Regions from separate parts of the Lysinibacillus sp. FSL M8-0216 genome, predicted to be linked through region 1. Evidence: riboswitches for the same ligand, from Rfam matches in the RefSeq annotation. Region 1 holds a riboswitch; each other region holds the start of a gene.
The links. Region 1 has a riboswitch for thiamine pyrophosphate ahead of MKX57_RS12655 (ABC transporter substrate-binding protein). Riboswitches for the same ligand answer to the same signal wherever they lie in the genome.
Positions count from the first base shown of each region.

Region 2: another riboswitch for thiamine pyrophosphate. It lies ahead of thiM (hydroxyethylthiazole kinase); the one in region 1 lies ahead of MKX57_RS12655 (ABC transporter substrate-binding protein).
Region 3: another riboswitch for thiamine pyrophosphate. It lies ahead of thiC (phosphomethylpyrimidine synthase ThiC); the one in region 1 lies ahead of MKX57_RS12655 (ABC transporter substrate-binding protein).
Region 4: another riboswitch for thiamine pyrophosphate. It lies ahead of thiW (energy coupling factor transporter S component ThiW); the one in region 1 lies ahead of MKX57_RS12655 (ABC transporter substrate-binding protein).

Region 1 covers NZ_CP152007.1:2,587,555-2,592,520, forward strand. Annotated here, with positions in the region: gene MKX57_RS12630 (hypothetical protein) at 84-260, shown strand; gene MKX57_RS12635 (TatD family hydrolase) at 321-1,070, opposite strand; gene MKX57_RS12640 (ABC transporter ATP-binding protein) at 1,060-1,809, opposite strand; gene MKX57_RS12645 (ABC transporter permease) at 1,784-2,557, opposite strand; gene MKX57_RS12650 (thiamine-binding protein) at 2,554-2,847, opposite strand; gene MKX57_RS12655 (ABC transporter substrate-binding protein) at 2,849-3,844, opposite strand; TPP riboswitch at 4,000-4,110, opposite strand; gene parC (DNA topoisomerase IV subunit A) at 4,234-4,966, opposite strand, start outside.
Region 2 covers NZ_CP152007.1:3,662,631-3,667,596, reverse strand. Annotated here, with positions in the region: gene thiE (thiamine phosphate synthase) at 1-221, opposite strand, end outside; gene thiD (bifunctional hydroxymethylpyrimidine kinase/phosphomethylpyrimidine kinase) at 211-1,035, opposite strand; gene thiM (hydroxyethylthiazole kinase) at 1,023-1,790, opposite strand; TPP riboswitch at 1,877-1,975, opposite strand; gene MKX57_RS18120 (acyl--CoA ligase) at 2,163-3,746, shown strand; gene sppA (signal peptide peptidase SppA) at 3,931-4,944, shown strand; gene MKX57_RS18110 (RDD family protein) at 4,957-4,966, shown strand, end outside.
Region 3 covers NZ_CP152007.1:237,704-242,669, forward strand. Annotated here, with positions in the region: gene MKX57_RS01115 (methyl-accepting chemotaxis protein) at 1-448, shown strand, start outside; gene MKX57_RS01120 (AEC family transporter) at 777-1,706, shown strand; TPP riboswitch at 1,773-1,887, shown strand; gene thiC (phosphomethylpyrimidine synthase ThiC) at 2,033-3,811, shown strand; gene MKX57_RS01130 (catalase) at 4,022-4,966, opposite strand, start outside.
Region 4 covers NZ_CP152007.1:877,385-882,350, reverse strand. Annotated here, with positions in the region: gene MKX57_RS04040 (spermidine/putrescine ABC transporter substrate-binding protein) at 1-136, shown strand, start outside; gene MKX57_RS04035 (tetracycline resistance MFS efflux pump) at 627-1,823, shown strand; TPP riboswitch at 1,875-1,982, shown strand; gene thiW (energy coupling factor transporter S component ThiW) at 2,077-2,580, shown strand; gene MKX57_RS04025 (VWA domain-containing protein) at 2,671-4,966, opposite strand, start outside.

The sequences.
Region 1 (4,966 bases):
ATAAACCTCGTAAGTTCTTGCTTACGAGGTTTTACTTTTTCTTTCATTTTCGTTACTATAATTGTTAAAAGGAGGGAATGAAAATGGCTCAATCTAGGGCGAAAAAGAAGCGAATGCAAATAAAAAGAACTGTTGGCAAGGATGTAGAGAAAAATCGCCAATCCAATTCCTTCAGTACACATGAACGCACCACCAAAACAAAGACAGAGAAATTGAAGCATGATTTTACTAAACATAAAAAGCAGTATACGGATAATTAGTTTGTATCCTATACTGCTTTTATTATTGTAGAAAACACAAGTGTCACTTACAAAATTAGTTTAAAGTCGATAAAAGTTTGTCGTATTTTGAGTGATAATTTGAGCCGCTTCTTGTATAGACAATCCCTTGATGGCTGCAATCACCTCAATCGTCGAATGTATCATCCACGGAGACGTAGGTTTATTTGTAAATGGACCTTCAAACGGCCATGGACCATCTGTTTCAACCATCATTAATTCAATCGGGTAGATTTGAATTAACTGTTGAATTTCCTCTTCATACAATGCATCAGGCGTAACGGAGATAAAATAACCTTGCTGAATCATGCGTTTCACAACTGCCTCGTCCCCTTTAAACCAATGGAAATGTGCCTGACGAAGCTGATGCTTTTCTAGTAATTCGCACACAACGGTAGCATCCTCATACACAGCATGCAATACAATCGGTTTGTCCAACTCTTTCGCCAATACGATAAATCGTTCCAATAAAGCCTCATACGGGCGAACATCCAAAACTTGTTCTTGCCTTAAATAATAGGGTAAACCGACCTCGCCGACTGCTATCATCTCATCACTATGCGAGCGAATCCAATCAAATAAAGCCTTCTCTTCTATTTCACTCGGTAAAGGTTGCTCGGGATGGAAACCAAAAGCTGCCTTCACTTTGGGATAGACCTTCGCTAAATTCAACGTCTTTTGACAGGAGGACAGCTGCATACTTACCGCAATTAATGCCTCTACTTCTTCCAATAAAGAAGGTATTTCCACGTCCTTATACTGATCTAAATGAATATGGGCATCAATCAACATGCAAATCACCCTTTTCTTCCTGTAAATACATGAATAATTGTTGCTTCAAGGCTGTGAATGTGGCCGAATGACGAATTTCTTCTTTGCGAGGACGCTCAAACGGGACAATGATTTCTTTTTTCACCGTTGCAGGTCGTTTCGATAAAACAAGTATACGATCCGCTAAAAAGAGTGCCTCCTCAATACTATGTGTGACAAATAAGATGGATTTTCGATGTTCTTCCCAAATGGACAGTAGCCATGCCTGCATTTCCAGTCTTGTAAATTCATCGAGCGCAGAAAATGGTTCATCTAGACATAAAATAGGTTTATCACTGACAATGGCACGGATGAAGGATACACGTTGTTGCATCCCTCCAGATAGCTGGTTTGGATAAGCATGGCTAAAGGAAGCAAGTCCTACCTTTTCTAGCCACCCCTTTGCACGTTCAACATTAGGCTTTTGCTGCAGTTCCTCAACTATAGTTACATTCTCTAAAATAGTACGCCAAGGCAGTAGACAAGGCTGCTGTGGCATATAGCCAATTGTTCCTCTTTTTTGCAGGATATCCTCTCCATTTAATAAAATCACCCCTTGATCAACCGAAGAGACCCCACCAATTAATTGAAAAAGGGTACTTTTACCACTGCCGGATGGACCTACAATGGCCACAAACTCACCATTCTTGACATCAAAGGAAATATTATCAAGAACATGTAGACTGTTAAAGGACTTAGCGATGTTTTGAATGCTGAGCATGATAACTTCTCCCCTTTACCATTAATTTTTCAAGCAAACGAATACTACTAAATAACAATAAGCTTAACAAGACAATCGCAAAAATTGCGACAAACACTCGATCTGTACGGAAGGAGGATTGTGCTAAGGTCATGTATACACCAATTCCCTTTTTCGCACCAAGCCACTCCGCAATGACTGCCCCCATTACGCTATAAGTTGCAGCAATTTTTACACCTGAGAAAATAGCTGGGTAGGCATGTGGCCATTCTAGTTTCCAAAACGTTTGGGCCTTCGTTGCACCAATCATTTCAAAGTAATGCTTTAACTCGGGTGCTGTTTGACGAAAACCGTCCATTGTCGCTATGACAATAGGGAAAAAGCACACTAGACAAATAATGATGAGCTTTGGTAATAAGCCAAAGCCAAACCAAATAATAAGCAGCGGTGCTAACACAAGAATAGGTATGTTTTGCGACATAATGAGAATCGGATAAAATAACGACCGAATGAAAGGAAAACGATGCAAAACAATTGCCACTGTTAGACCACAGCCAACTCCAATAGCAAGTCCTAGTAAAGCTAATTGCACAGTAGCCAGAGCATGTGGCAGGAACGTCTGATACGATTGAATGCCTTCTACTACAATTATGCTCGGTGCTGGAAGGAGCCATGGAGGAACATCAGCGATATGCACAACAAGCTCCCATATGAATAAGAGGAAGGCGATAAAAATTATCGTCCTTCCCTTTTGTAATGCCCGTTTCATGACTGATATTTCTCCGTTAATGTAGCCATTGTAATTCCATTTGGTTGATATAAAATTTTTACTTGTGTAATGACATTAATGGCTCCTAGCTCGACCATCTTAATATTCATTTTTTCAATGATTTGAAGGAGAGTTGTAAGCTCACCCTCCATCGTTGTTTCAAGTGGATGAACCTCATATTTCACACCAGATGCATTAATAACTGCAATGGCCGCATCTACATAAGGAATGACATCCTCATACTTCTCTGTCTTCGGAATAATTTGGACACTGATTAATGAATTTGCCATGTTATTTGGCCTCCTTTTTCGGTAAGAACTCATTCGTAAACGCTTGTTTAGCATCAAATTCGCCCTCTAATACTTTGTTGCTCGACATCCATTTAGCATAGTTTTCCCATACAGAAAGCTTTTGCTCACCCCATTGTTTAGCGTCATCCTGATACTTATCAGCCAACCACTCTTGGCTTTTATGCACTAATTCCTTATCTAAGTCTGGGGCTTCTTCTAGTAAAATATCGGCAGCTTCATTCGGATGCTCGATTGCATATTCATAGCCCTTCGATGCAGCCGCAACAAAAGCTTTGACGATGTCTGGATTGTTTTGAAGCATTTTTTCATTAGTTGCTAAAACAGGTGTATAGTAATCTAACTGATCACTGTAGTCCGTTAAATACAGCATATTAATCTTTTCCCCACGAAGCTCTGCCTCAATTCCTGTCCAAGCATAATAAATCCAAGCAAAGTCGATGTCTTTTTTCATCATTGTGAAGAAATCTAAATCTCCTGCATTGACAATCTCTAATTTATTAATATCAGCGTTTTCTTTTTGCATTAATGATTGTAATACTGCTTGTTCGAGTGGCGCCCCCCAGCCACCATAAGTTTTTCCTTCAAAGTCCTTTGGAGATGTAATACCCTTTGATTCTACAGAAGCAAATCCAGATGTATTATGCTGGATGATGGCTGCTATTGAGACAAGTGGCACATCCTGAACACGAGCCTGTGTAATGCCCTCCTGATAGCTCACGCCAAATTCTGCCTTACCGGAAGCTACGAGCTGATCGGCTCCTGCCTCTCCTGGCATAATAATATCAACATCTAAGCCCTGTTCTTCAAAATAACCAAGCTTTTTCGCAACATACAATCCTGTATGATTCGTATTCGGTGTCCAATCGAGAACCACTGACACCTTTTTCTTTGTATCAGCAGCTTGCTTGTCCTCCTTGTCGCTACAGCCTACTAACGTCAATAGTGCCGCTATTAAAATAAATAACCATTTTTTCATGCTAGGTCCTCCCAGTTTGTAATATGAAAGCGTTCAAGAATGAATGTTGTCACCAGAAGAAAGCGTAATATACGGTTGGTAAGATATTGATTGAAAAACAAAAAAACGCCTAGGATTCCTCCCAGACGTATTGCAATCAATCTCCAAAACTTTTGCTTTTTTGAATAGATGTTCCCTACGCTGGTACGAGCCAAATCAGGTTCAAAGGGTCAGTGTCTATCGGACACAATCTCAGCTAGCCATAACTAGCCCCCCTACATTCTTTCGCTATGAACTTTTCGATGATTATTATACCCATAGTTGATCCAAAATGACAAGATGCTATTTTTGGATAGTTGTTCCACTCCAACAAATAGCCCAGCTCTACAATATAGAGACTGGGCATGATTTTAGCTTGGTTTTTGTTCTTTTTTGGCCGTTAAGACATGGGAAATGGCTCCATCTGTTGCAATATCCACTTTAAATGAACCATTAGAATGACGATCAGCACGTGTCAATGCTTGAACATCAATAAACTCTTGGACGCCTTTTTCAGTTTCAATCACAACCTGCTCATCGTTTGTCGCTTGAATCACAGCGACAATTCGGTGAGGATTTGCTTTTAATTCTGTCAGGACTTTAAGACCACGTTTGGCACGACCTGCTATTTCTACCTCTGCGACATTCATTTTCTTGACAGCCCCTCGTTGTGTCACAATAACGACATATTGTGTTTCATCTGGCTGTAAAACATTGACCCCTACTAAAGCTTCTCCATCTTTTAACGTAATCCCTTTAACGCCGCCTGTTTTCACACCAGTAACTGGTAATTCCTCAATAGGGAATCGAATAGCATACGCCGTATCAGTTGTTAAGAGCAATTCCACATCATCCGTCATAAACGATGCATAAATCATTGCATCGCCCGCTTTAACATTCATTGTTTTAATCGGCTTCGAGTAACGCGTCACTGCATAATCTGCGAGCGGTGAACGTTTAATTTGTCCATCTTTCGTAGCAGTTAAAATATACGTATTTGGTTGTTCAAATGTTTCAAAGCCATAGACTGCAATAATTGATTCATCTTCACTTGTTGGCACAATACTAGAAATATGCTGACCAAGGTCCTTCCAACGAATATCA
Region 2 (4,966 bases), 1.1 Mb from region 1:
TCGTTAATGATAAACGGCACACGGTAATGTTGACATCGTTTTTGGCATTGGCGGGCAAATTGCTCATAAGCTAATCCTGTTAATGCATTAGGACCCTTTTCACGTAATTGAAACATAGTAATGCCAGCCCGCAGCGCTTGTTCGAGTACAGCTAAAGGTTCCTGTTGGGAAACATTGCTTGTACCCATAATAAAATAAAGCTGTAAATCTTCACGTTTCAAGTAATTTCACCTCGCAGGCACCTTTATGCAACTGATAAGCAAAATGATTTGTGGGCCCATGACCATTACCAATGTCTAAATCGTGCATAATGGCTAATTGTATAAATTTTTTAGCTTCGATAATAGCTTTTTCAATGGACAAACCTTGACCAAGGAAAGCCGTGATAGCTGCTGAAAATGTACAACCTGTACCATGTGTGTTTTCCGTCGAAATACGAGGAGACTGCATGGAAAATGATTTGTCATTTTTTATAAATACATAATCAATTGCATATAACGAATTGGGTAGATGCCCACCTTTAATGATGACACATTGAACACCTAGTTGGAAAAAGCATTGAGCAATTTCCTCCATATCCGAGAAATGATTTATTTTTCTTCCCGTAAGTGCCTCTGCTTCTGGTATATTTGGTGTCACAATTGTAGCAAGAGGAAGTAAAGACATGCGCATGGCCTCGATAGCCTCTTGCTGCAGTAAGCTTTCTCCACCTTTTGCAATCATAACGGGATCAACAATTAGTGGGATTTTTAAATCGTCAATAATGTGTGCAATACCTTGAATAATTTCCGAGGAATAAAGCATCCCTGTTTTAATCGCAGCAATCGAAAAATCTTCAAGTAATGCATGAAATTGTTTTTCAACAAAGTCAACGTCAATTGGGAAAACCCCTGTTACACCAATTGTGTTTTGAGCAGTTAATGCTGTAATAACGGAGGTGCCAAAAACCCCTAATTCCTGAAATGTTTTTAAATCAGCCTGAATGCCAGCGCCACCGCCACTATCCGAGCCTGCAATTGTCGTTACAATATGCATGATGCCTCACCCTCCTTTGAAAGACGATGTAAGGCATTAAGCAAAGCAATTTGAATATCCCCGATATCCTCTGTAAATGCGGATGCTAACTCAGCTGCTTTTTTATAGTATGTCAGTGTTTCCGCTAATTGGCTATACGGATCATCTCCTGAAGAGAAGGCTGCTCCACATATAGCGCTAAGTAAACAGCCTGTACCCGTTACTTCAGTCATTTGTGAATTTCCACCTGTAATCCATTGGCTCTGCACACCGTCTGTCATAAAATCATGTTTGCCTGTAACAATGACTATACAGTTGTAGCGTTGAGCCAATAGTGTAGCCTCAGTCTCTATGGCAATAAATCCCTCACCACTATCAACACCTTTTTGTTGCCATTCTACATTGGCTAATGCCGCAAGCTCACCCTTGTTACAGCGTATGACTGCAAATTGTATAGCTGAAAGTAATAGGTGTACGGTTTCCTTGCGATAAACTGTGGCACCTGCGCCAACCGGATCTAATATAACAGGAATGGCAAGGGTATTTGCTTTTTTTCCTGCTAACAGCATTGATTCTTTTGTTCGGTCATTTAGTGTACCAATATTGATTAAAAGAGCGTCTGCAATGGCGACCATTTCCTCCACCTCATGGCTATCATCAGCCATGACAGGAGAGGCACCTAATGCCAATAGACCATTGGCTTGGAAATTAGCCACGACATAATTAGTTATACAGTGAATAAGCGGTTGTTGTTGACGAATTGTTTGAAAAATCATTTTAGTCCTCCTTTATTGGTGGACGTAAGCATGCAAAAAAGGCCCTTTTTACGTAAAAATGCACGAAAAAGAGCCTTTCATCTGAAAAAACGATGTTCATTGCTCCCTACGTCAGTATTAACTAACAGGTTCAAAGGGTCAGGTTTTACCTTCTCAACTCTTTATGAGTCCCCCTGCAATCTTGCTTATAGTTGACCAAAATGTACCATACTTTTCATATGTATTCAATAGCAAGTTTTCCTATCGACAAAACGTGACTGATGCCATATAGCTAAGCATGATAGTTGTCATGACTTTACTTAAATCAAGTGTAAACCATTGAAAATACTAGAAAAGGAGTATAATGTGTCTTAACAAAAGGGGGCATTTGCCATGAATAGACAAGAATTAGTAGCACCAGAATGGTATAACATAACAGATGAATTTGAAAAATATGCAAAGGATTCAACTAAAAATGCATTGATTATTTATCATGAGCATTCTGATGTACAATTTATCACCTACGCACATTTACTTGAAAGAGCGAATCAGGCGGCACATGTCTTTACAAAAAGTGGATTAACTAAAGGTGATGTCATTTTAGTGATGGTACCACGCTCAGTAGAAGCATACATTGTCTATATTGCTGCATTAAAAGCGGGTTTAATAATCATTCCAAGCTCTGAAATGCTAAGAACAAAAGATATTGAGTATCGTATTCATCATGCTGATGCTAAAGCTGTTGTAGCCTTTGAGCCTTATATTGAGCAATTTGATCAAGTAGGGAATTTACAAAATATACAGCAATTTGTTATCGGTAATGCACATGAACCATGGCAGCCGTTAGTAGACAAAATGCGAAAGCAACCAACAACTTACATAAGTTCTACACCAACAAAAAGTACAGACCATGCCTTTTTAGCTTACACAAGTGGCACAACAGGTAACCCGAAAGCTGCTGTGCATACTCATAGCTGGGGCTATGCACATTTACGGACAACAGCCCCACACTGGCTAGGAGTACAAGAAAATGATATTGTATGGGCAACTTCAGCACCAGGATGGCAAAAATGGATTTGGAGTCCGTTTCTCGCGATTTTAGGCAGCGGTGCCACTGCATTTGTTTATAAAGGAAAGTTTGATGCAGCAACATATTTAGCATTGCTTGAAAAATTTAAGATGAATGTCTTATGTTGCACACCGACAGAATATCGTTTTATGGCAGCACTTGAAAATTTACAGGAGTATGACATCAGTTCAATTCGACAAGCTGTTTCAGCAGGTGAGCCATTGAACAGTGATGTCATTAAAAAATTCTCAGACACTTTCCATCTACAAGTGCGAGATGGTTATGGTCAGACTGAGAATACACTTCTTGTAGGGACTATGGTTGGTATGGACGCAAGAGTTGGTTCGATGGGTAAACCTACGCCAGGCAATACGGTTGACATTATAGACGATTTTGGCGAGCCAGTTGCTATAGGAGAAGTAGGTGATATTGCTGTTCATCGAGAAACACCTGCACTTTTTAAAAAATATTTAAATGATCCTGAACGTACTAATTTACAATTCCGTGGTGATTGGTATATAACAGGGGATCGAGCTTATAAAGATGCGGACGGCTATTTTTGGTTTGAAGGCCGCGGAGATGATGTTATTATTTCCTCAGGTTACACAATTGGACCTTTTGAAGTAGAGGATGCGCTGATGAAGCATCCGACTGTGAAAGAGGTTGCTGTCATTGCAAGTCCCGATAAAGTTCGCGGGAACATCGTTAAAGCATTCATTATCCTTCATAATGGTGTTAATTGTAATCAAGAGCTTATTCAATGCCTTCAAAATCATGTCAAATCATTAACGGCACCTTATAAATACCCACGTGCTATTGAATTTGTTACTGAGTTACCCAAAACTGCATCTGGTAAAATTAGACGTGTTGAATTAAGACAACAAGAATTAAAACATCTTGTACAATAATCATTTCCTAGGAAATAATGTCGAAAATCAAAGTTCATGCAAAGAAATGAACTTTGATTTTTTTTTTATTTTTAGGTAAGGTATTATGAGGAAATAAATAGAATAAAACTTTTTGCATATTATTGCAAAAAAATGAAACAAATGAGCAAGTCATACGTATTACGAGTTAAGGAGGCGGAAAGACATGAATGTTAAAAGGTGGGTTGCATTAATAGTGGCTGGTGTTCTTTTACTGTTTTCATTAGGGATTAATACCATTTTTGCACTATTTAAAGCAGATTTCCTAGGTAATTTTGACAGTTTAATGGCAGGAAATAACCTAGATGTATATGAAAATGTAATTGAAGGAGATAATTATGATAAAAGGATTGCCTATTTAAAGGTAGATGGAACAATCCAAGATATTGGATCAAGTTCACTATGGCAACCTGTTGCATATGATCATCAATTTTTCTTAGATCAATTGGATAATATTTTGTACGATGATACGATTCAAGGAATTGTTTTAAGTGTTAACTCTCCGGGTGGAGGGGTAAAAGAATCTGCTGAAATTTATAAAAAGCTATTAAAAATTAAAGAAGAACGACAAATTCCAATTTATGTATCGATGGATTCGATGGCAGCATCTGGTGGCTATTATATTTCAGCTCCAGCAGATAAAATATTTGCCCATCGGGATACAATTACAGGCTCGATTGGTGTAATCATGCAATCTATTAATTATCAAGCATTGGCTGAAAAAGTAGGTGTCAAATTCGAAACGTTTAAATCTGGCGAGCATAAGGATATGCTAAGTCCAATGCGTGATGTGACACCAGAGGAACGAGCGATGATGCAGGATATGATTAATGAAACATACGAAGAATTTGTAGATATCGTTGAACAAGGACGTAATATGTCAGAAGCTGATGTGAAGAAAGTGGCGGATGGACGTATCCTTGGCGGTACAAAAGCACTTGAAGCCGGTTTAGTTGATGAAATTGGCGACGAAGAAGCTGCCATTGCAGCCTTACGCGCAGATTTTGGACTAGAAGATGCTGCATTATTTGAATATGCCTATGATATGGGCGGATGGCAATCTTATGTTGGAATGAAAATTGGCTCTATGTTCGGTCCTTCTGCAGAGGAAAAAATGCTAATGAAAATTATGACGGATTACAATGCACCGAAAATGATGTATTTATACGGTGAATATTAAGGAGGGAGTTCAATGACAAACA
Region 3 (4,966 bases), 2.3 Mb from region 1:
CGTGGCGGAAGAAGTAAGAAAGTTGGCAGAGCAATCAAAAACTGAAACAGAAATTATTAAAAGCACGGTAGAAAGTATTTTAGAAAATTCTCAGCAAACAGTTGCAGTCATTGCATCAAATGCAGACTTAATGCAATCTCAAAATGAGTCCGTACAAAGCACGCAATTGGCCTTTAAAGATAATAGTGATTTGTCACGTGCAATTGCAACTTCTATTAGTGAACTAATGACACAGTTGTCTACTATGTTAGAGCATAAAAATCAAGCGATTATGTCCATTCAAAGTATATCGGCTATATCAGAGGAAACAGCGGCCTCTGCTGAGCAAGTAAGTGCCTCTGCAATGGACCAACAAGCAGAATTGCAAAAAGTGGCAGAGTCTATGCAAAATATGAATGATATCTCTAATGAACTGCAAGAGGTAGTTAATCTATTTAAGCTTGCGTAAAGAAAAAGGCTACCTAAAATCTAAAGGTAGCTCAGACTGTTGATAAAAGGAATCGAGAAGTTCATGCTCGATTCCTTTTTCATTTTTACTTCATGAAAAATAATTCTTTGCTGCCTAATCATACATGGCCCTAAATGAATGAGTTTTGGTAATTCTTACATTGTGTACATTGTTCTCGTTCATTGATTTGATTTTTTGAATCTTTTCAACCATAGGAACAAGGCGCGCCCCGTCCGTAGTGGAAATCAACGGTTTTAATTATGAAAGTAAGTGTCATTGACCAAGTGCATGATCGACACTACTATTAAAAGGGAGGGGGGACATCAATATGGTGTATCTTGGAATGATTTTCTTTCAAATTGTCGCACCTATTTTAGTATTACTTGTACTAGGTGCTATTCTACAAAAGAAATTTCGCTTTAATTTAAAAGCATTATCACAGCTTATTACATATTGTTTTATGCCAGCCGCTGTATTTATTAATTTATATGAGACGAATATAAAGCTGTCTGTTCTAGGAGAAGTCGGATTGTTTGTTGTACTTTTTATCGGTAGTCAAATGCTGCTTAGTCACTTTTTAGCGAAAGGGCTTGGCCTCGCCAAAACTGAGGCGGCTGTTTTTAAAAATAGTGTAGTACTCATTAACTCTGGGAACTATGGGATTCCGGTAGCTCAAATGATTTTTGCCACTCAACCTATTGGTGTAGCCATCCAGGTTATACTCGTTATCTTTCAAAACATGACAACGTATACGTATGGTTTATATAATTTAATTTCCTCTACTAAATCGGGCATGACGATTTTTAAGGACTTTATAAAAATGCCTATTATTCACGCTTTAATAATCGGTGTGGCCATGAATTATTTTGATATTGGCATTCCGCAGTTTATTAAAATACCAATAGACCATGTAGCAGATGGTTTTATTGCCGTTGCATTAATCACGCTAGGCGCCCAATTGTCTCAGATGGAGATCAAAACGATGTTTAATAAAACAGTATTCGTCAGCTGCTTCACGCGATTATTTATCGGACCAGCCGTGGCTTTAGTCATTATCTATGCGCTGGGTTTAGATGGGGTTGTGGCACAATCATTATTTATAGCAAGTGCTTTTCCCACATCCCGCAACAGTTCAAGTCTAGCATTAGAGTATGATGTAGAGTCGGCAACAGCTGCACAAACCGTTTTATTCTCAACCATTGTGAGTTGTATAACGGTCACGATTGTGATTTATATTGCGGATGTATTGTTTACCTAATAGAAAATATTTAAATGATAACTTCCATCTCTTAGCAATATCTGCTACACTAGCATCAAACTGAATAGTATTAACTAGGGGGGTCTGATGAGTCAGGCTGAGAGGGAAACGCATAGAGGTTTCTTGACCCTTTGGACCTGATCTGGCTCATACCAGCGTGGGAAAGTTAAGAAGCTATTGCCTATTACGTGCAATCAATAGACCCTTTACATTCATGGCCGGATCCAATTATTATTTTGGATTCGGCCTTTATTTATTTTATTTGATTGTTGGGTGAGCTAGATTCGGTCCTTGCCTAAAATATATTTAAGGGAGAGAAGTAGCTCATGTCAGCAATTAGTGAAAAGAACATTACGATTATGTCTAACTTTGAAGGAAGTAAAAAGGTTTATGTGGAAGGATCTCGTCCAGATATATTAGTACCAATGCGTGAAATTGCATTAAGTCCGACGACTGGTAGCTTTGGAGATGAAGAAAATGCCCCGATTCGAGTGTATGATACGAGTGGACCATATACAGATCCTTCCTTTCGTGTGGATATTACAAAAGGCTTACCTGCTTTAAGAAGTCCTTGGATACAAGAGCGAGGGGATGTTGAGGAATACGGAGGACGTACGATTAAACCTGAGGATAATGGTTTTCGTCGTGCTGATGATCCACGTATCCATGAAAATGTCTTTCCGGAATTGGTGAGAAAGCCTTTACGTGCAAAGAAGGGTAGAAATGTCACACAGCTTCATTATGCTAGAAAGGGAATTATTACACCTGAGATGGAATTTGTAGCGATACGCGAAAATATGGACCCAGATTTCGTACGTTCAGAGATTGCAGCAGGCCGAGCTATTATGCCTTCCAATATTAATCATCCAGAGGCAGAGCCAATGATTATCGGTCGTAATTTCCATGTGAAAATTAATGCGAACATTGGAAATTCAGCCGTATCATCCTCGATTGCAGAGGAGGTCGAAAAAATGACATGGGCTACACGCTGGGGCGCTGATAATATTATGGATCTATCAACTGGCAAGCATATTCATACAACGAGAGAATGGATTATTCGAAATGCTGCAGTACCCGTTGGGACAGTACCAATTTATCAGGCATTAGAAAAAGTGAATGGTGTGGCTGAGGATTTAACGTGGGAGGTGTACCGTGATACGCTTATTGAACAAGCGGAGCAAGGGGTAGATTATTTCACTATTCATGCAGGTGTCCTTTTACGTTATGTCCCTCTTACCGCAAACCGTGTAACGGGTATTGTGTCTCGGGGTGGGTCCATTATGGCGCAGTGGTGCTTATACCATCATCAAGAGAACTTCCTCTATACTCATTTTGAGGAAATATGCGAAATTATGAAAGCTTATGATGTAGCCTTCTCATTAGGAGATGGCTTACGCCCAGGGTCAATTGCGGATGCTAACGATGAAGCACAATTCGCGGAGCTGGAAACATTAGGCGAATTAACGCAAATCGCATGGAAGCATGATGTTCAAGTAATGGTGGAAGGGCCAGGTCATGTTCCAATGCATTTGATTAAAGAAAATATGGACAAGCAATTAGAGGTTTGTAAGGAAGCTCCCTTCTATACATTAGGTCCATTGACAACAGATATTGCGCCAGGTTATGACCATATTACATCTGCTATTGGAGCGGCGATGATTGGTTGGTTTGGAACTGCTATGCTCTGCTACGTGACACCGAAGGAACATTTAGGTTTACCTAATAGGGAGGATGTTCGAGTAGGGGTTATTACTTATAAAATTGCTGCACATGCTGCAGATTTAGCAAAGGGTCACCCAGGTGCACAGCAACGGGATGATGCACTGTCAAAAGCGCGTTTTGAGTTCCGCTGGCGCGATCAATTTAACCTTTCTCTTGATCCAGAGCGTGCAGTAGAATATCATGATGAAACATTGCCAGCAGAAGGAGCCAAAACGGCTCATTTTTGTTCAATGTGCGGGCCTAAATTTTGTAGCATGAGAATTTCCCAGGATATTCGTAATTATGCTAAAGAAAAGGATTTAAATACAACAGAAGCCATCCATGAAGGTATGAGGGAAAAGTCAGCGGAGTTTAAAAAGGCAGGTAGTCAAATCTATCAATAATAATAGTGCGAGGCTTGTGTTTATTTACTAGACACAAGCCTTTTTTTTATGTTGGTTTCACAACTTAATAGGGGAGATGAATAAAAGTAATATATGCATTTGCAAATAGAAGTGAACGCTTGAACCTAGACGAATACAAAAAAGCTCCACGTGAATTATACATTCACATGGAGTAAAAGTTGGATTTGGATATCAATAATAAGTGGAATATTAAACGTTTGTTGGTTGTTTTACGTATGGATTTGTAAGATCCATACCTTCTAATGAAAGACCCATTGCTTTTGCAACACCTTCACCATATGCTGGATCAGCTAAATAGCAGTGAAGAATGTGACGGCGTTTGATGAATTCCTCAACAGAAGCCATATCATTAGCCGTATTTTCAAATAGACGTTGTTGTTCTTTCGCAGTCATTAGGCGGAAAAGTTTACCTGGTTGCTCGAAGTAATTACTATCGTCTTCACGGAAATCATGAATTCCTGCATGACCATCGATGTGTAACTCAGGCTCTTTATGGTCTAAATTATGTTCCCATTCACCATAGCTATTTGGTTCATAGCCTAGTGTTGATCCAAGGTTGCCGTCAAAACGCATAGAGCCATCTCGGTGGAAAGTACGGAATGGACATTTTGGTGCGTTAACAGGAAGCATATAGTGGTTTACACCTAAACGGTAGCGTTGTGCATCCGCATAGGCAAAGATACGACCTTGTAACATTTTATCTGGTGAGAAGCTAATACCAGGGACGATGTTAGATGGTGCAAAGGCAGCTTGTTCCACTTCTGCAAAGTAGTTGTCCGGGTTTTTATTTAACTCAAACTCACCTACAGGAATTAATGGGAAATCTTTTTTATACCATACTTTTGTTAAATCGAATGGGTTGTATGGTAGCTCACGAGCTTGCTCCTCTGTCATAACCTGAATATACATTTTCCATTTAGGGAAATCGCCTTTTTCGATGGCTTCATATAAATCACGTTGTGAAGATTCACGGTCTTGACCGATTACCTCAGTTGCTTCATCACCTGTTAAATTTTTAATGCCTTGTTCTGTACGGAAGTGGAATTTAACCCAAACACGCTCATTATCAGCATTGATAAAGCTATATGTGTGAGAACCAAATCCGTGCATATTACGGTAACCAGTTGGAATACC
Region 4 (4,966 bases), 1.7 Mb from region 1:
TGAAGTAGTTGCTGATGAACGCTATTACCCTTCTGAAGAGCAACGTGATACATTAGAGGTCTATAAAAACTTAGGCCCAGATTACTTAGGTAAATATAATGAGCTGTTTTTAGAATTTAAAATGAGTATTCGATAATTTATAAGAGCGAATTGGTCTAGAAACCAATTCGCCCTTTTTATGTAAGCATTCAGTTGTATTACTATATTTAGAAAGCAATTCTACTAGTAGCCTGTAGTAGTTCATCTTCGCAGCCCCCTCTCCTATAATCCCTTTGGTCTATGTTTAAGCTAACAATCATTTTCACCTCTAGATCAAAGAAAAGACCATAGATACTACGTGCCAATACATATGCCCATCATAGCTTCATCTTAAACAATATTATTCACTTTTATCACGCTATTTCATTTCAACAAAATTACTTCTAGCAAAAAGTTCATACGCTCTCCTAACTATTCATGTTTATTAATCAATTAGATACTATTACATTGTGAAGTTTTCTGAGAAAAAAACTTTTCTGGAAAACCATTCTAACGATTGGATCAGTTACAGCAATCTCAACTATTAGCCAGCCATAATTCTTTATGATAGACTGTACTATATTTGATTACATAAAGGGGGTTTTTCGATGACCCAGCAGAAGTCCAATAAGGCGGCTTTGTATATATTAATGTTTAATATGTTTATCGCAATGGGGAGTATTGGAATTATTATTCCTGTAATGCCGGAATATTTAAGAATATTTGGAGCAGCAGGACAAGTTCTAGGCATGCTTATTGCAACGTTCGCCTTGGCACAATTTGTATTTTCTCCAATTGCTGGGAATCTTTCTGACCTGTATGGGCGGAAAAATTTAATTATTTTCGGTCTTATACTAACAGGACTTGCACAAATCGGTTTTGGCCTTTCTACAGATGTTTGGATGCTCTTTTTGGCACGCTTTTTAGGTGGCCTTGGCTCTGCATTTGTTGCACCTCCTATTATGGCTTTTGTAGCAGACGTGACAACTTATGAAGAACGCGGAAAAGGAATGAGTATGTTAGGAGCTGCAATGTCGTTCGGCTTTATGATTGGCCCTGGAATTGGTGGTTTCCTCGCAAAGGTTAGCTTACATTTTCCATTTTTCATGGCGGGAGCTGCCGCCATTTTAGCGTCTATTTTATCGTACTTTTTATTACCATCTACAAAGCCAAATACTGCGCAAAATAGACAAAAGCAAGATAATCTGGTGAAACAGATGGCTCGCTCTGTACATATGCCTTATTTTGTTATGTTAATTATTATGATGGTATTCTCATTTGGGATTGCTAACTTCCAAACAACCTTATCACTATTTGTGACAGAAAAATTTAATTACTCACCTGGCGATATTGCTACCATTCTAGTGGTTGGTGGAGCATTTGGGGTAATTGTACAGATGTTTATCATAACGCCACTCTTTAAACGCTTTGGTGAAATGAAAGTAGTTTTGGTCAATTTATTTATTGCCTCCATTGCTATTTTCTTAATATTATTTGTTTCAGGTTTTGCACTAATATTAGTTGTAGCAACCATCTTCTCTACGGCAACAACATTAATTCGTCCAGCTGTTAATACACTCATCTCAAAACTTGCTGAAACAGAGCAAGGGTTTGCAGCCGGCTTGAACAATGCCTATATGAGTCTTGGAAATATGATTGGACCCGCTTTAGCTGGTTTCTTATTTGACTGGAATATGAATAGTCCTTATATTTTTGGTGCCATTATCTTATTAGCCTGCTTCTTCCTTGCCCTGATTTGGACATTGAAAAAGGCACCACAGCTTATGCATCCAGATTCACACTAATCATCAAAGCTTATTGACTATTGATTGAAGTATGTTACACTTCTAAAAAATACTTACCACTAGGGGAGTCTTTTAAAGGCTGAGACGTATATGGTTATATACGGACCCTTCGAACCTGATCTAGTTCATGCTAGCGGAGGGAAGTGGCGCTTCTTGCTATTTTCAGTGTATAAGCAAGGCCGCTTCCTGTCGTTTGAAGGAAGCGGCTTTTTTCATTTTCCTAGTGGCTAAAACGAAAAGGAGCGCACCTATCATGTCTATTCGAAAATTAACAATTATGGCTTTATTAGTAGCGATTGCCGTTGCAGGCTCTACGTTCATCTCCATTCCAACTGGGATTGCTCGTGCCTACCCTGTGCAGCACGCTATTAACGTAATAGGAGCCATTATACTTGGACCCGTACCTACAGTTGTAGTTGCCTTTGTTACGGCTATCATTCGTATCCTTACAGGAACAGGCTCACTGTTAGCCATTCCTGGTAGTATTATTGGAGCATTATGCGCAGGTCTTGCCTATAAATATAGCAGTAAAATGTGGCTAGCTGGTATGGGTGAAGTGATCGGCACTGGTCTTCTCGCATCGCTTGTAGCAGTGCCCTATGCAAAGTTACTTATGGGGACATCCGTAGCGGCCTTATTTTTCATGCCTGCCTTTTTAATATCAAGTTCAATTGGAGCAATCTTAGGTATTGTAGTAGCTAGCAGTTTGCGTAAAACCGTGCTAGTAAAATATTTTAATTCCCGCTCTTTTTATTAAATAACGTTGTTGATATAACTTAGAGGATTTGTCTCCATGCATATACAAAAAGCAGTGCGAAATAATTCGCACTGCTTTCATCTAACTAAATTATTGGCGTTTTTTCATACCCTTTAATAATTGTGCCACGTTCGTGTTTTCTGCCTGTACGGGGTGATTCTCTACAATTTGCTCCTTTTTCTTCGGCTTCGTTAGGAAATTCCAGCCAAAGCGTCTTATTGTAATATCAATAAAGAATAAGAGCATACCTGCAAGGAGAAGCCATGTCGCAATGTTTTGACGATCCGCCCCTTGCTTTGTAAAGTCACGGAACACTTCTTGTGGTTCTTTTAAAATAGCACCACCAGTTTGTTCGGTTAATTCTTCTATTAATTTATCATTAGCAGGAAGAAGTTCATACTCAGCACTATAGGGAACACTTAATCCAGCCTGATAAATCGTTTCCTTTTCATCAGCGATACGGAAGAAGATTAATCCCGGGTCAGCTTGTACTACAGCACGCACCTGAGAGGCTGATATAGTTTCAAGCTGTGTGTCTAACTCTTCACCAGCTTCATTAACCGCAACAATATCTAAAAAGGCTGCTTCATTTGTAGGATCTGTAATCATAAAGGACCCATCTGATTCTATTCTTACATCATAGGCAACATCATTATAACTTGGGAGCATTTGTGAAATAAGCGTTTGCCAAAATGTGCCCCAGTTTTGCCATCTTGCCCAGTCGCCCGACCACTTTCCTGTTGAATCAGAAGTGAATGCGAATGTTTTGCCAAGACCGTATTGCCATTGTGCTAACACCGGATCTTCTTTTTCGCTTTCAGCCACGACGGTAGCACCCTGCTTTGCGGTTGTTCCGATATAAGCATTCATTTGTGGAACGCCATTGGCAAATAGCGTATTCCATCCCCCTGCATGATAGAGTATTGGATAAAATGGGTTATCCTCAATGTACGTACGGGAAATCATAGCTGTTTCACGAGATAAAATGGAAGGAATAGTTTGCTCATCGATAACATTGTAGAAACGTCCGCTTCCCATCTCACTCAGAGCTTCCAATAAGTTAGCATCCGCATCTTGACCAATAGCCACTGTTGATAAAGTTATTCCAGTATCTTTTCCTTGTTCAATTAAATCTTCATAATTTCCTGGCTGTGATTGTCCATCCGTTAAAAGAATAATATGCTTACGTTGCAGTTTTATATCTGCTAGGTTTTCATATGCTTTTGCAAGTGAACCATAGATTTCTGTCCCGCCTCCTGGTGTAACAGATAAAATGGTATCCACTGCCTCTTCTTTATTGTTCAGAGGACCAGTCTCTATAATTTCCCATGGTCGATCATCAAATGCTATAAATCCTAATGTATCTTCATCACGTAGCATTTCAACTGAACGTGCTGCTGCTTCCTTTGCAAGCTCTAGCTTGGATCCTGACATACTACCAGAGCGATCTAGTACAATGACAAGTCCTAATGAAGGTAATTGTTCTTTCCCCTTAATTTCCATTTCAACAGGTAATAATGTTTCAATTGGCGTTTTAAAATAACCACCTAAACCAAAGCTATTTTCTCCACCAACCATTGCAAAACCAACACCAAAGTTTTTGACTGCTTGCTCTATCACACTCATTTTCGCCTCACCGACTAAATGTCCTGGTACATTATCGAAAATAATGGCATTATATTGCAAATAACTAGAGAGTTCATTTGGTAAGCTTTCAGGTGATTTTATATCATAGGCTATTGATTGCTGACCAAGTGCCGCCGCTATTGGTGAAGCTGTTTCATAGCCATTCACAATGAGTAAATGTGGTTCGCTTTGTACCATTGTGACACTTGTTAATTTATTGTTTTCAAATATTGCGTCTTGTCCTACTTGAACAACGGCTTCATATTTCACCAGCCCTTCACCAGTCGCTGCATGTTTATAGGTAAACATATTCGTTCCTTCGGCTAGCTCGACTGCCTCACGATGAATCAGTTCATCATTTTCATATAATAATAGCTCGCCTTGTCCAGCTGTTGTTGCATGCACTTCTGTTACCAGTTGTTGTTGCTCACCCACATAGGCAACTTGTGGGGACACAAAGCTTATTAATGAAACATCATTCACAACAGGCTGACTAAAGGGCACAACATCCACACTAATATTGGAGCCTTTAAACTTCGTGGCGAAATCTAAAGCATTGCCCTTTGTCTCATTGCCGTCCGTTAAGAGCACAAAGCGTGTTGCTTTTTTCGGATCTATAATACCTGTGGCAAGTTGCAGGCTTTGTTCTATATTCGTTTGATCAGTAGCCTTTATTTCCGTAAACTTTGGTACTTCCTTTAATGTTTTAGTCATAATGGCTTCTGTTTGTAATGTTGATGAGAATGAATACAGCCCTGCA